Regions from separate parts of the Cytobacillus sp. FSL W8-0315 genome, predicted to be linked through region 3. Evidence: riboswitches for the same ligand, from Rfam matches in the RefSeq annotation. Region 3 holds a riboswitch; each other region holds the start of a gene.

Region 1 (3,279 bases), on a different contig from region 3:
GACTTTGAAAAATTTAATGCTTACCAAAAGACGAATGTTTCAAGAATCGATCAGCAGGCTGCTGCAAAATTTATGGAAGAAGGACTTTATACATCTCATATAGCAAAAATGAGAACGTTATATCGATCCAAGCGGAGCTGTTTAATAGAAAGCCTGTCAAAACACTTAGGAGACCACTTTGACATCATTGGAGATACAGCGGGCTTGCATATCATCGTGAAATTACCCGAAGGATTGACTGAAGCGAAAGCAATTGAACTGGCAAAGTCGGCAGGTGTTGAAATCGATGCTGTTTCGCCTATGTATCAGCTGCACAAGCCAAACCATCATGTGATGATTGGATATGGCGCACCCTCGATGGACGAGATTGAGAGAGGAGTCCAGTTAATCACTAAATCATGGAAAAGTTGTCTGAGCAACTAAGCTAAGCTATAAATTCCACAATTTAAAAGGGCGTTTATCCTACGGGATAACGCTCTTTTGCCGAAGCAGCAAACATACACATCTTTTCCTTAACCGCTGCCATAAAATCAAACATATTCATCCCCTGGATTTGCTGAAATTTATACAAGTCCTGGTTATAGTACATATGAATATGCCTGCCGGTGATTCCCCTTTTTTCTTCAATGGAAGTTAAATTGATATACGCAAATTCTTCAACTAAATCCTTGGTTGTTCCTGATGCAGGAATTCCATAAAACAGCAGTCTTTTGTTTGTTGCCGCAAAGAAGCCTGGATGCGGTGCTAAACAGAAATGAGCCACTAATGAACAGCTTAGACATTCAATAATGGTTTCACCTTCATACAATACATGTTTAACCTGATTTTTAACGCTACTCATGGAACGTCCCCCCTTAATAAACTATCAAACCGCTGTCTTCACTGCCAGTATCAGCCCAGTAGACCAATCCAATTCTGTAATGTCCAGGTCAGGTCTGTCCTGCAGTGTTTTCAGGAGTTTAGTGGCTTTGATCCGAAATTCTTCAGGCAATTTCTGCTGCGGAAACACATCATGAATCACATAAAAACCGCCGATATTTAAATGATCCAGGGTTTTGTCCAGAAGCTCAAATTTCCCTGGCCACGTATCTGCAAAAATAAAATCGAACCTTTCCGACAGGTTTTGAATAAAAGCTGCTCCGTCCTCACAGCAAAATGTAATTCTGCTGTCATACCCGAGGTTTTTTTTCGCGATGGATTGAACTGTCGAATCTATGTCAACGGTCGTTAGCTTACTGCTTTCATCCATCCCATCTATGATCCAGGAAGCAGATGCCCCCGTACCTGTGCCCAGCTCCAAAAAGCTTCCTCCTGGTTTGGAGGCAGCCAGCCCCTTTAGTAAAAACCCTGTTTTTCGATCACATGATTGCCCGAAACCCAGCACATCAGAATCCTGTAATATTCTCGAATATGCTTCCGGTACCTGTATAACACTGTTTTCCATTTTGTTTTTCCTCCTCTTTCTTCGTTATTATCTAAACCGAGATCAACCTAAAAAGAACATCAAAAAAAGGCCTCTTTATAAGAGGCCTTTATTATCAAAAACGACCTCTTATCTCCCAGAGCGTCAACTCTGTTGGAATTAGCACCTTCCTGACATAATCAGGGGTTGCTGAGGCTTCGCAGGGCCAGTCCCTCCACCTCTCTGGATAAGAATTTGTATAAAATATTATTTTCAACCAAGTATTGCATATTTTTTGCAAGATGGCAATACTTTAATTCTTTTAATCTAATGAACTGCTTCCTCTCCCTGATAAATTCGAAATGCCGGTACAATCGTATCCGACACAATCTCTTTCCCTTTTTCCCGGATGAAATCCAATTTATAGTACGCATCAAACCTCTGGCTGATCTCTGTTTTTACCAACTCAGGCGGAGTAACGACGATGAATTGAAACTTCAGCTTATCAGCTACAGCGAAAATCGGGTCAAGCACATGGGCAGAAGCCGCTTGTCCGAACGGATTATCACAGACTAACGGAACCCAGCTTTGATCAGTTTCACTCTTAACCGAAAGAAGCATCATCATCATGACCATGCGGGCAGATAACTTTTGGCCGCCGCTGCCATCCGATTTAGTCTTTGAACCCTGGTTGATCGTCTGCCAGGTTGAATAATGCTCACGCTGCGGTTTTCCATACATGAAGGCATTATCAGTACGCATATTATATACCAGCAGTTCCGGGTAACGATTCCTGAGGGAGACAAATAAAATCTGCTCATCACTGATGAGCTGTTTGATTTCCTGATCCAGCTCCAGATTATGGTCATCAATCATCTCGAATCGTTTCGTAATTTTGTTAATGGCCGAAACAAAATGCTGTTTCAGTAAAGGTTCAATATCTTCCGCTTTTTTAGGCAGGATGTCTTCTTTGAGCTGGACGAGCGGGAAAGACCCTCGTTCATTCTTCAGCTTCATTTTCGCAATCATCGAGCGAATCGCTTCCGAAATACTCATCACCTTCATACTCGCACGGCTTGCCCAGAAGTTTTGCGCCTTTTCTGCCCGTTCTTTATCGCGTTCCAGCTGCTCTAAGCCGCTCTGTGAGAAGCGCTTCATGTTTTGGACAACACTTTGAATATGTGCGTAATGCCTTGTATCCATATGATCAAGCGTAGTTAAGACTTCATTCTTAAAGCGGATCTCCCAATCCTTGCCTTCAATATTGAGTTTTAAATTGCGCAGGGATTGTTCAATTTTTGCGTGCTTCTCCTGGCCTTCATCCTGGATACCCTGATGTTTTTCACTCCAGGAAATGATGCTTTGCTTTCCCTGGCTCTTTATTTTTTCAATATCTTCATCCGTAAAAGCTGCTGCTTCCTCTTTAAGGATTACGGATAGATGCAATTGATTGTTTTCAAATTCAGCAATGTTTTGCTCCGTCTCTTTTTTGCGCTCTTCCGTTTTCTTAATTTCTGCATTCGTCTGTTTGGTCTGGTCTGTAATCTCAACCGTCTTCACTTCCAGATCAAGTTCTTCCCATTCTTCAGGCTGTTTATCATGCTTGGCCACTTTTTTAACAGTCTTATCACGCTGCGCCTTCGCATGCTTTAAAGAAGTGTCAGCAACTGTTACAGTTGTTCCCTGCTCTCGCTCTTCTTTCTCTGCTGCCTTTGTTTCCTTTGCAGCTGTTTGAACCATCTTTTCCAAAATACTCATAGGTTCATCCGGTACAGACGCATCCTTCCACTCTTCGTTAAGAGCATGAAGTTTTTTCTCCAGCTTCTTTTGCTGTTTTTGCTCCGATTCTCTTGTCGCCTGGATCGCCAGCAATTCAC
Region 2 (3,279 bases), on a different contig from region 3:
TCCGCATTCTCGATTCCGATAGAAATTCGAATTAGATCCTCCGGCACTCCCGCAGCTTTTAAACCTTCTTCATCAAGCTGCTGGTGAGTTGTACTTGCAGGGTGGATAATCAGGCTCTTTGCATCCCCGACATTTGCCACATGTGCCCAAAGCTTCAGGCTGTTTATTAGCTTGGCACCTGCTTCTCTTCCGCCAGCAATTCCAAACACAGCCACAGCTCCTGCTCCTTTCGGCATGTATTTATCCGCCAATTTTTTATCCGGATGGCTTTCATTTCCAGGATACAGGACCCAATTAACAGCTGGATGCGCCTCTAGATACTCCACTACTTTTTTCGTGTTGGCAACATGCTCTTTCATCCGTACATGCAAAGTTTCAAGCCCCAATGTGAATTGAAATGCACTTTGCGCACTCATAGCAGGCCCTAAGTCTCTCAAAAGCTGTACGCGTGCTTTGATAATATAAGCCGCCTCGCCAATTGCTTCGCTATAGACAATATCATGGTAGCTGGGATCTGGCTCTGTAAAGCCCGGGAACTTATGGGAATTCCAGTCAAATTTTCCTCCGTCTACAATAATTCCTCCCATTGTTGTTCCATTGCCGAGCAGCCATTTAGTCGCAGAGTGTATAACAATGTCAGCCCCATGTTCGATCGGCCTGCATAGATAAGGTGTAGCAAAAGTGTTATCGACAATCAGCGGCACACCATTCTCGTGTGCAATTGCTGCTACCTTTTCAATATCCAGGATTTTTAAGCTTGGGTTCCCTATCGTTTCGGCAAAGATGGCCTTTGTTTTATCTGTAATCGCGTTACGGAAATTTTCCGGCTCTTTTGGATCAACCAGTTTCACTTTAATTCCATACTTGGGAAGTGTGACTGCAAACAAATTATAAGTACCGCCATATAAATTGGACGCAGCAATAATTTCATCCCCTGCTTCAGCTATGTTTAAAATGGCAAGCGTAATGGCAGATTGTCCGCTTGCAAGAGCCAGGGCACCAACTCCTCCTTCAAGCAAGGCCACTCTTTCCTCAAATACACTTACAGTCGGATTATGTATCCTGCTATAAATATATCCTGGCTCTTTAAGAGCAAAGAGATCTGCAGCGTGATCTGTATTCTTGAACTGGTAAGCATTGTTCTGGTAAATCGGTACCGCCCTTGCGCCAGTTACAGGGTCTGGCTTCAGTCCCCCATGCACTCCAATTGTTTCAAAACGGTATTTTTTTTGTTTATCAGTCATTGCTTTCTCTCCTCTATAAAAATTTTAGTATTTCTTATCGAAAAACTAAGAAAAATGCAAGGTGCCTGGAGCTAGACAGTTATCAAATTTCAAAGAAAAAAGTCTGATATTATGAAAAAACCCTCTTCATAAGAAGAGGGTTTTATCGTCTCTTCTTATCTTCCAGAGCATCCCGCTCTGCTGGATTTAGCACCGTGTACTTTACCGGTTGCCGGGCTTCGCTGGGCCAGTCCCTCCGCCTCTCTTGATAAGAATATTCAGTTAATTGATATTAAAACGATATTATCATACTATTTAAAAAATGGTCAAGTATTGTGATATGAAATTTTCCCTAAACAGAAAAAGGATTCGAGGAGCAATTTTTTTCTGAAGGTGGTTTCCATCTTTATTTTATTTTGGAAAATAGCATCCCTTAACTTTAACTCGCCTGAAATCAGTGACAGCACAGCTTCTTCAGAGCCCGAGACCTCCACATCAAAATTACTGGTGTGACTGGCCTTCCGGATTTCCCCATTCATAATTTCCAGAGGAATGCTTATATTTCCCGCCTTAATAAGCAAAGAGAAATTTGATTTTCTTAAAAAGTATCCAAGATGACCTTTAGACTTTAATTCCCGGATAAATACATCAGGTAAATCCTTCACAGCCTCACCTCTTTTAATGGGTTTATCATCTTTAATATTCAGTAATAAATGGCTTCAATCCTTTAATTTTCTTTCGACAAAATCAGAAGATCGCTGGAGCCAGACAGTTCTCGCATTTCAAATTTATTAATTCTGGAAGAACCAGAAAGACAATACCTGTTTATTAGGCATTGTCTTTCATTTCCCGAGAAATATGTCAGATTATACTGTTTTTACGGAAGGTGATGCAGTTTTTGTCTTTTTATAGTTTTTGAAAACAAAGAAAAAATAGAGAGAGCCAATCAAATATAAAGAAGCTGTAATGGAGAATACGAGTGCATATCCCCAATAATCTCCATATCTCATGACAATTCCTGTTGAAATAGGCCCCATTACAGCCCAGCCCAGATTGAAAACCATCTGATTAACGGAGTTTGCCAGCCCTTTCATCGAATCATTTACCCTAGACATCATCAGCGACATTTGTATTGGGTTTCCAGCATTCATTAATGCCTGCCGGAACAAAAAGCCGATGGCAGCCAGCCAAAGATTCTCTGTATAAGCAGTTAAAAGCAGAAAAGGAAGTGACATGAGCTGCAGGATTACAACTGCTCTGACTTCTCCCACCTTCCTTACCACAACCGGGCCGATAATCATAGCAAAAGCTGTGGCAGCCTGCCCTAATGAAATAATAATGCCAATGGCTGAATTGGAAGCTTCAAAACGGTCTGCGAAGTATAGATTTAGATAAGGGATAACCAGTCCTGCTCCAATTCCTATCAGCAGCTGCGCAAAAGCAAACATGGCGATAATTTTGACGCCTTCATTATTAGCGGATAGGTTTTTGAACGAAAAACCTTTTATGCCTCTTACATCGTTTTTATCTTTCGGAGCTTCTGCGAAACGAAGGATGGGAACAAGGCCTGCTATGAAGAAAACACTTGCAATCAGAAGTGTAATCCGGATGCTGGTGAGCTGGTCCACAAATAAAGAAAATACATCCGTAAAGATGCCTCCGCTTAAGTTTCCGATTACATTTGCACCCGTCATAATGGCAAAATGGATGCTGAATAAATGAACCCTTTGGTCAGCCTTAGAATTCTCAGCCAGCCATGGTATGCCGGATACTTGCAGAAATGCTGTAGTCAGCCCTGTAAAAAAGGCAAATAAAATCAGGAGTTCCTGCATTTCAACCATACTTCTGAAAAGCATAGCGACACCCGTTGCAACAGCCCCGAACAGCATCGCTCTTTTTCTTCCAATTCGGTCGCTTGCGATTCCTGCCGGCACAAGAATCAGTGCTGTGGCGAGTGCAGTCATAGATATGATTTGCCCATTCACACTTTCGGAGTAGCCAAGCTCCCTTATGTAAAAATTATAGATTACCATGAATATCCCAAAGCCTATTTGTG
Region 3 (3,279 bases):
TGATATCTGTTTCATGGACAACTTCCCGTGCTGAAGCGCTTTCGAGGTACCCTTCTGAGTCTTCAGCACTGACCCTCTGATTGCCTTTCTGGGTAGTGGGATAGTTTCCGTAGTAATCCGCGATTAAGACATATTTTCCATCAAACACCATACTTGCGTATTTATCCAGGTCATGTTCATCAAACCGTATACCATCTTTTTTATCAGGATCCATTCCTGAACTTGTGGCTGGATCTTCTCCCATAAAAAGGGCTTTCACTGAATCAAGAAAGCGCTGATTGCCGAGCTCCTGGGATCCGACTATTCGTAAGTTCACTCCATGATTGTCTGCAAAGCTTTCAAGATTCGCTCCATCTTTTGAAACAATCACCAGGTTGTCTTTCTGATACCCGTTTGACTCTGCCCCTTCAATAGCTTCTCGTAGCTCTTCCTGTGTAGCATACCCGCCTATTAATATATTTTTCTTCATATTTTCACTCCTCATGTCATATTATATTTTCTATTTCCCCTGATTTGCAGGAGGAGAAACTTTCTTTTTCTTTTGAAGGGCGGACAGTTAGACTGTCCTGTATCATTACATGGTACAAGCCGTATGAATTAATAAAACACAGTAAATACAGTATGATAAAGATGTAGCCAATAAATTGGAATTTCTGCTGGAGGTGGGGGTATATGGAGATTGAAAAACTGGCTAAAAGGTTAAGTAACAGGACCCCAGTCATTTTAGGGAGTGAGCGATTTTCGAAATTCGCTATTTTGCTTCCGCTTGTTGAGATAAATAAGGAAACACATGTCCTTTTTGAGGTGCGTTCACTTACAATGAGAAGGCAGCCTGGGGAGGTCTGTTTCCCCGGGGGAAGAATAGATCCGGAAGACAGGGATGAGGAGCATACGGCTATCCGTGAGACCTCAGAGGAACTTGGTGTAAACGAAGACAGCATCACAGATGTGTCCCCGCTGGATTACATGATTTCCTTCGGACAAATTATTTACCCTTATGCAGGCATTATCCATAATCCTGACCAGATCGTGCCAAACCCTGACGAAGTAGAAGAAGTTTTTACCGTGCCTCTTTCCTTTCTAAAAAGAGTAAAGCCGGAAACGTATCACGTGAATTTTAAAGTAGAGCCCGAAGAAAATTTTCCTTTTGACTTGATTGCCGGAGGTGAAAATTACAATTGGCAGACAAGGAAAGTAGAAGAAGTATTTTACTTTTTTGAGGATAAGGTTATTTGGGGGCTCACTGCCAGAATTCTTAAGCATTTTCTTGAAATCATTATTGAAGATTTCGAGGAAAATGAAAGCGGTTGAAGAAAAAAATTTCAAAAAAGGTTGACGAAGTCCTTATAAATGTTTATGATTCATATAAATTGAATACTTAGAAACTTCTTATCAAGAGAGGCGGAGGGACTGACCCTATGAAGCCTCGGCAACCAGCATTTATGCACGGTGCCAAATTCAGAGGAATACATTTTCCGAAGATAAGAAGGCGGAATGAACGGAATGTAAATTCAAACCCCTTCTTGTCTGTAATAGACGGAAGGGGTTTTTTGTTTTTATAGGTATCTGCTCTTTAAATATTAACCAGGGGGAATGAGAAATGTCAGCGTTAACGATTGGGCTATTGGGGTTTGGAACAGTTGGAAAAGGAGTGTATGAAACGATCAGCAAACATCAGGGAAGGCTTCAGGCGATATTCGGGAAAGAAGTGAAGGTCTCCGCCATCCTTGTCAAAAATGTGAGTAAGCATTCTGTGCCTGATGATGACGTGCTTTTAACTGATGATTTTCAAGAAATTATTGAGCTTCCCAAGCTTGATGTCGTAATTGATGCCATTGTTGGCAGGGAGCCAGGCTATACGTATTTGCGCCAGGCAATATTGAGAGGATGCCATGTCATTACTGCAAATAAGGAGATGTTTGCATTCCATGGAAGTGAGCTTGCGAGGCTCGCAAAAGAACATAATGTATCATTAGGATTTGAAGCAACAGTCGGAGGCGGAATCCCAATAATTCAGACTATCAAGCAGCTGCTGAATGCGAACAAGATTGAACGGATCGAAGGTATATTAAATGGCACGTCCAATTTCATTTTGACAAGTATGCGCGAAGAGAACTTATCATTTGAAGAAGCACTGAAAATAGCTCAGGAAAAAGGATATGCAGAAGCCGATCCCAAAAACGATATCGAGGGATATGACGCTTTTTTCAAAGCGGTTGTTCTGAGTGAGCTGGTGTTCGGGAAAGCACCGGCGCAGGAAACATCTGTTAGAGAAGGCATTACTGACATTACAATTGAACAAATCCGTATGGCTGACTCCCTGGGACTGAAATTTAAACATGTAGCATCGATTGAGAGGGAAAAAGATGCTATCCGCTGTACTGTAAAACCGGTCCTGACAGCGGAGGCACATCCCTTGTACAGAGTAGAAGGAGTGCAAAATGCAGTTTCAATTGATGCGGATATAGTCGGGAATATCAGCCTGCAGGGTCCTGGAGCCGGCATGTTTCCGACAGCCAGCGCAATTATTGAAGATTTGATTCATGTAGGCAGAACAGATATTCCTTCAGTCTTTGAGGAAGGCAAGTCGGAATGGACTGTTCTTGACGAGCCAGTTTGGATTATTTGGGGTGATGCTAATGCAGGATTGCCTGAGGGATGTGAAATAATCAGTAAAGTGTCAAAAGATGTCTTCATCTTTAAGGCATCATTGGAAGCTGTGTCATTATTAGATACATCAGATTTGAAAGCTTATCAGGTGCTTGGAGACTATGCTCCGGCTGTAAAGGAAAATAAACAAGTACAGACGGTATAACCTGAAAACATAATGAAAAAACAGGAGGGGCAAGCTTATGAGCTGCCCCTCCTGAAGTATGTTTAGAGATGGTGGATGTTATCGCAGTCTAAGGGGCAGTAAGCCTCCTTCTTCAAGACTCAGAGGAATCGAAAGAGGATAAGTGGGAGTCCACTGCCCATAAAGGCCCGACAGCAGAACAAAGACTAAAAACGCCACGTCCTCCCAAAAGCTGCGCTTTCGGTCGTGCGATGTATCGCTGCCGTCGCTTTTCTTGTCCTGTGGCAATGTCTTTGTAACATACTTCCGCCCAAAAGCTGTCGCATTTGGTCGTGCGATGCTCATGCAGACGAAGCCTTCCTTGTCCTGTGGGCCTCAACTTACAATCAGTGGGCTATAAAGCCCCCCCGCTGATTGAAGTTTCACTTTATGCCTGCTGGTTTTTTAACAAAGGATTATTTAATCCAGAATAAAGGTCTTTTACA

The links. Region 3 has a riboswitch for S-adenosylmethionine ahead of MKY20_RS27535 (homoserine dehydrogenase). Riboswitches for the same ligand answer to the same signal wherever they lie in the genome.
Region 1: another riboswitch for S-adenosylmethionine. It lies ahead of MKY20_RS19635 (O-methyltransferase); the one in region 3 lies ahead of MKY20_RS27535 (homoserine dehydrogenase).
Region 2: another riboswitch for S-adenosylmethionine. It lies ahead of MKY20_RS07065 (O-acetylhomoserine aminocarboxypropyltransferase/cysteine synthase family protein); the one in region 3 lies ahead of MKY20_RS27535 (homoserine dehydrogenase).

Annotation. Positions count from the first base shown of each region.
Region 1 covers NZ_JBBOOC010000001.1:3,846,612-3,849,890, forward strand. The annotation lists gene pdxR (MocR-like pyridoxine biosynthesis transcription factor PdxR) at 1-423, shown strand, start outside; gene MKY20_RS19630 (PH domain-containing protein) at 458-841, opposite strand; gene MKY20_RS19635 (O-methyltransferase) at 866-1,444, opposite strand; SAM riboswitch class I at 1,550-1,656, opposite strand; gene MKY20_RS19640 (hypothetical protein) at 1,730-3,279, opposite strand, start outside.
Region 2 covers NZ_JBBOOC010000001.1:1,379,632-1,382,910, reverse strand. The annotation lists gene MKY20_RS07065 (O-acetylhomoserine aminocarboxypropyltransferase/cysteine synthase family protein) at 1-1,244, opposite strand, end outside; SAM riboswitch class I at 1,397-1,498, opposite strand; gene MKY20_RS07060 (SCP2 sterol-binding domain-containing protein) at 1,550-1,888, opposite strand; gene MKY20_RS07055 (MFS transporter) at 2,090-3,279, opposite strand, start outside.
Region 3 covers NZ_JBBOOC010000003.1:336,568-339,846, forward strand. The annotation lists gene MKY20_RS27525 (general stress protein) at 1-469, opposite strand, end outside; gene MKY20_RS27530 (NUDIX hydrolase) at 673-1,311, shown strand; SAM riboswitch class I at 1,387-1,488, shown strand; gene MKY20_RS27535 (homoserine dehydrogenase) at 1,601-2,815, shown strand; gene MKY20_RS27540 (hypothetical protein) at 3,222-3,279, opposite strand, start outside.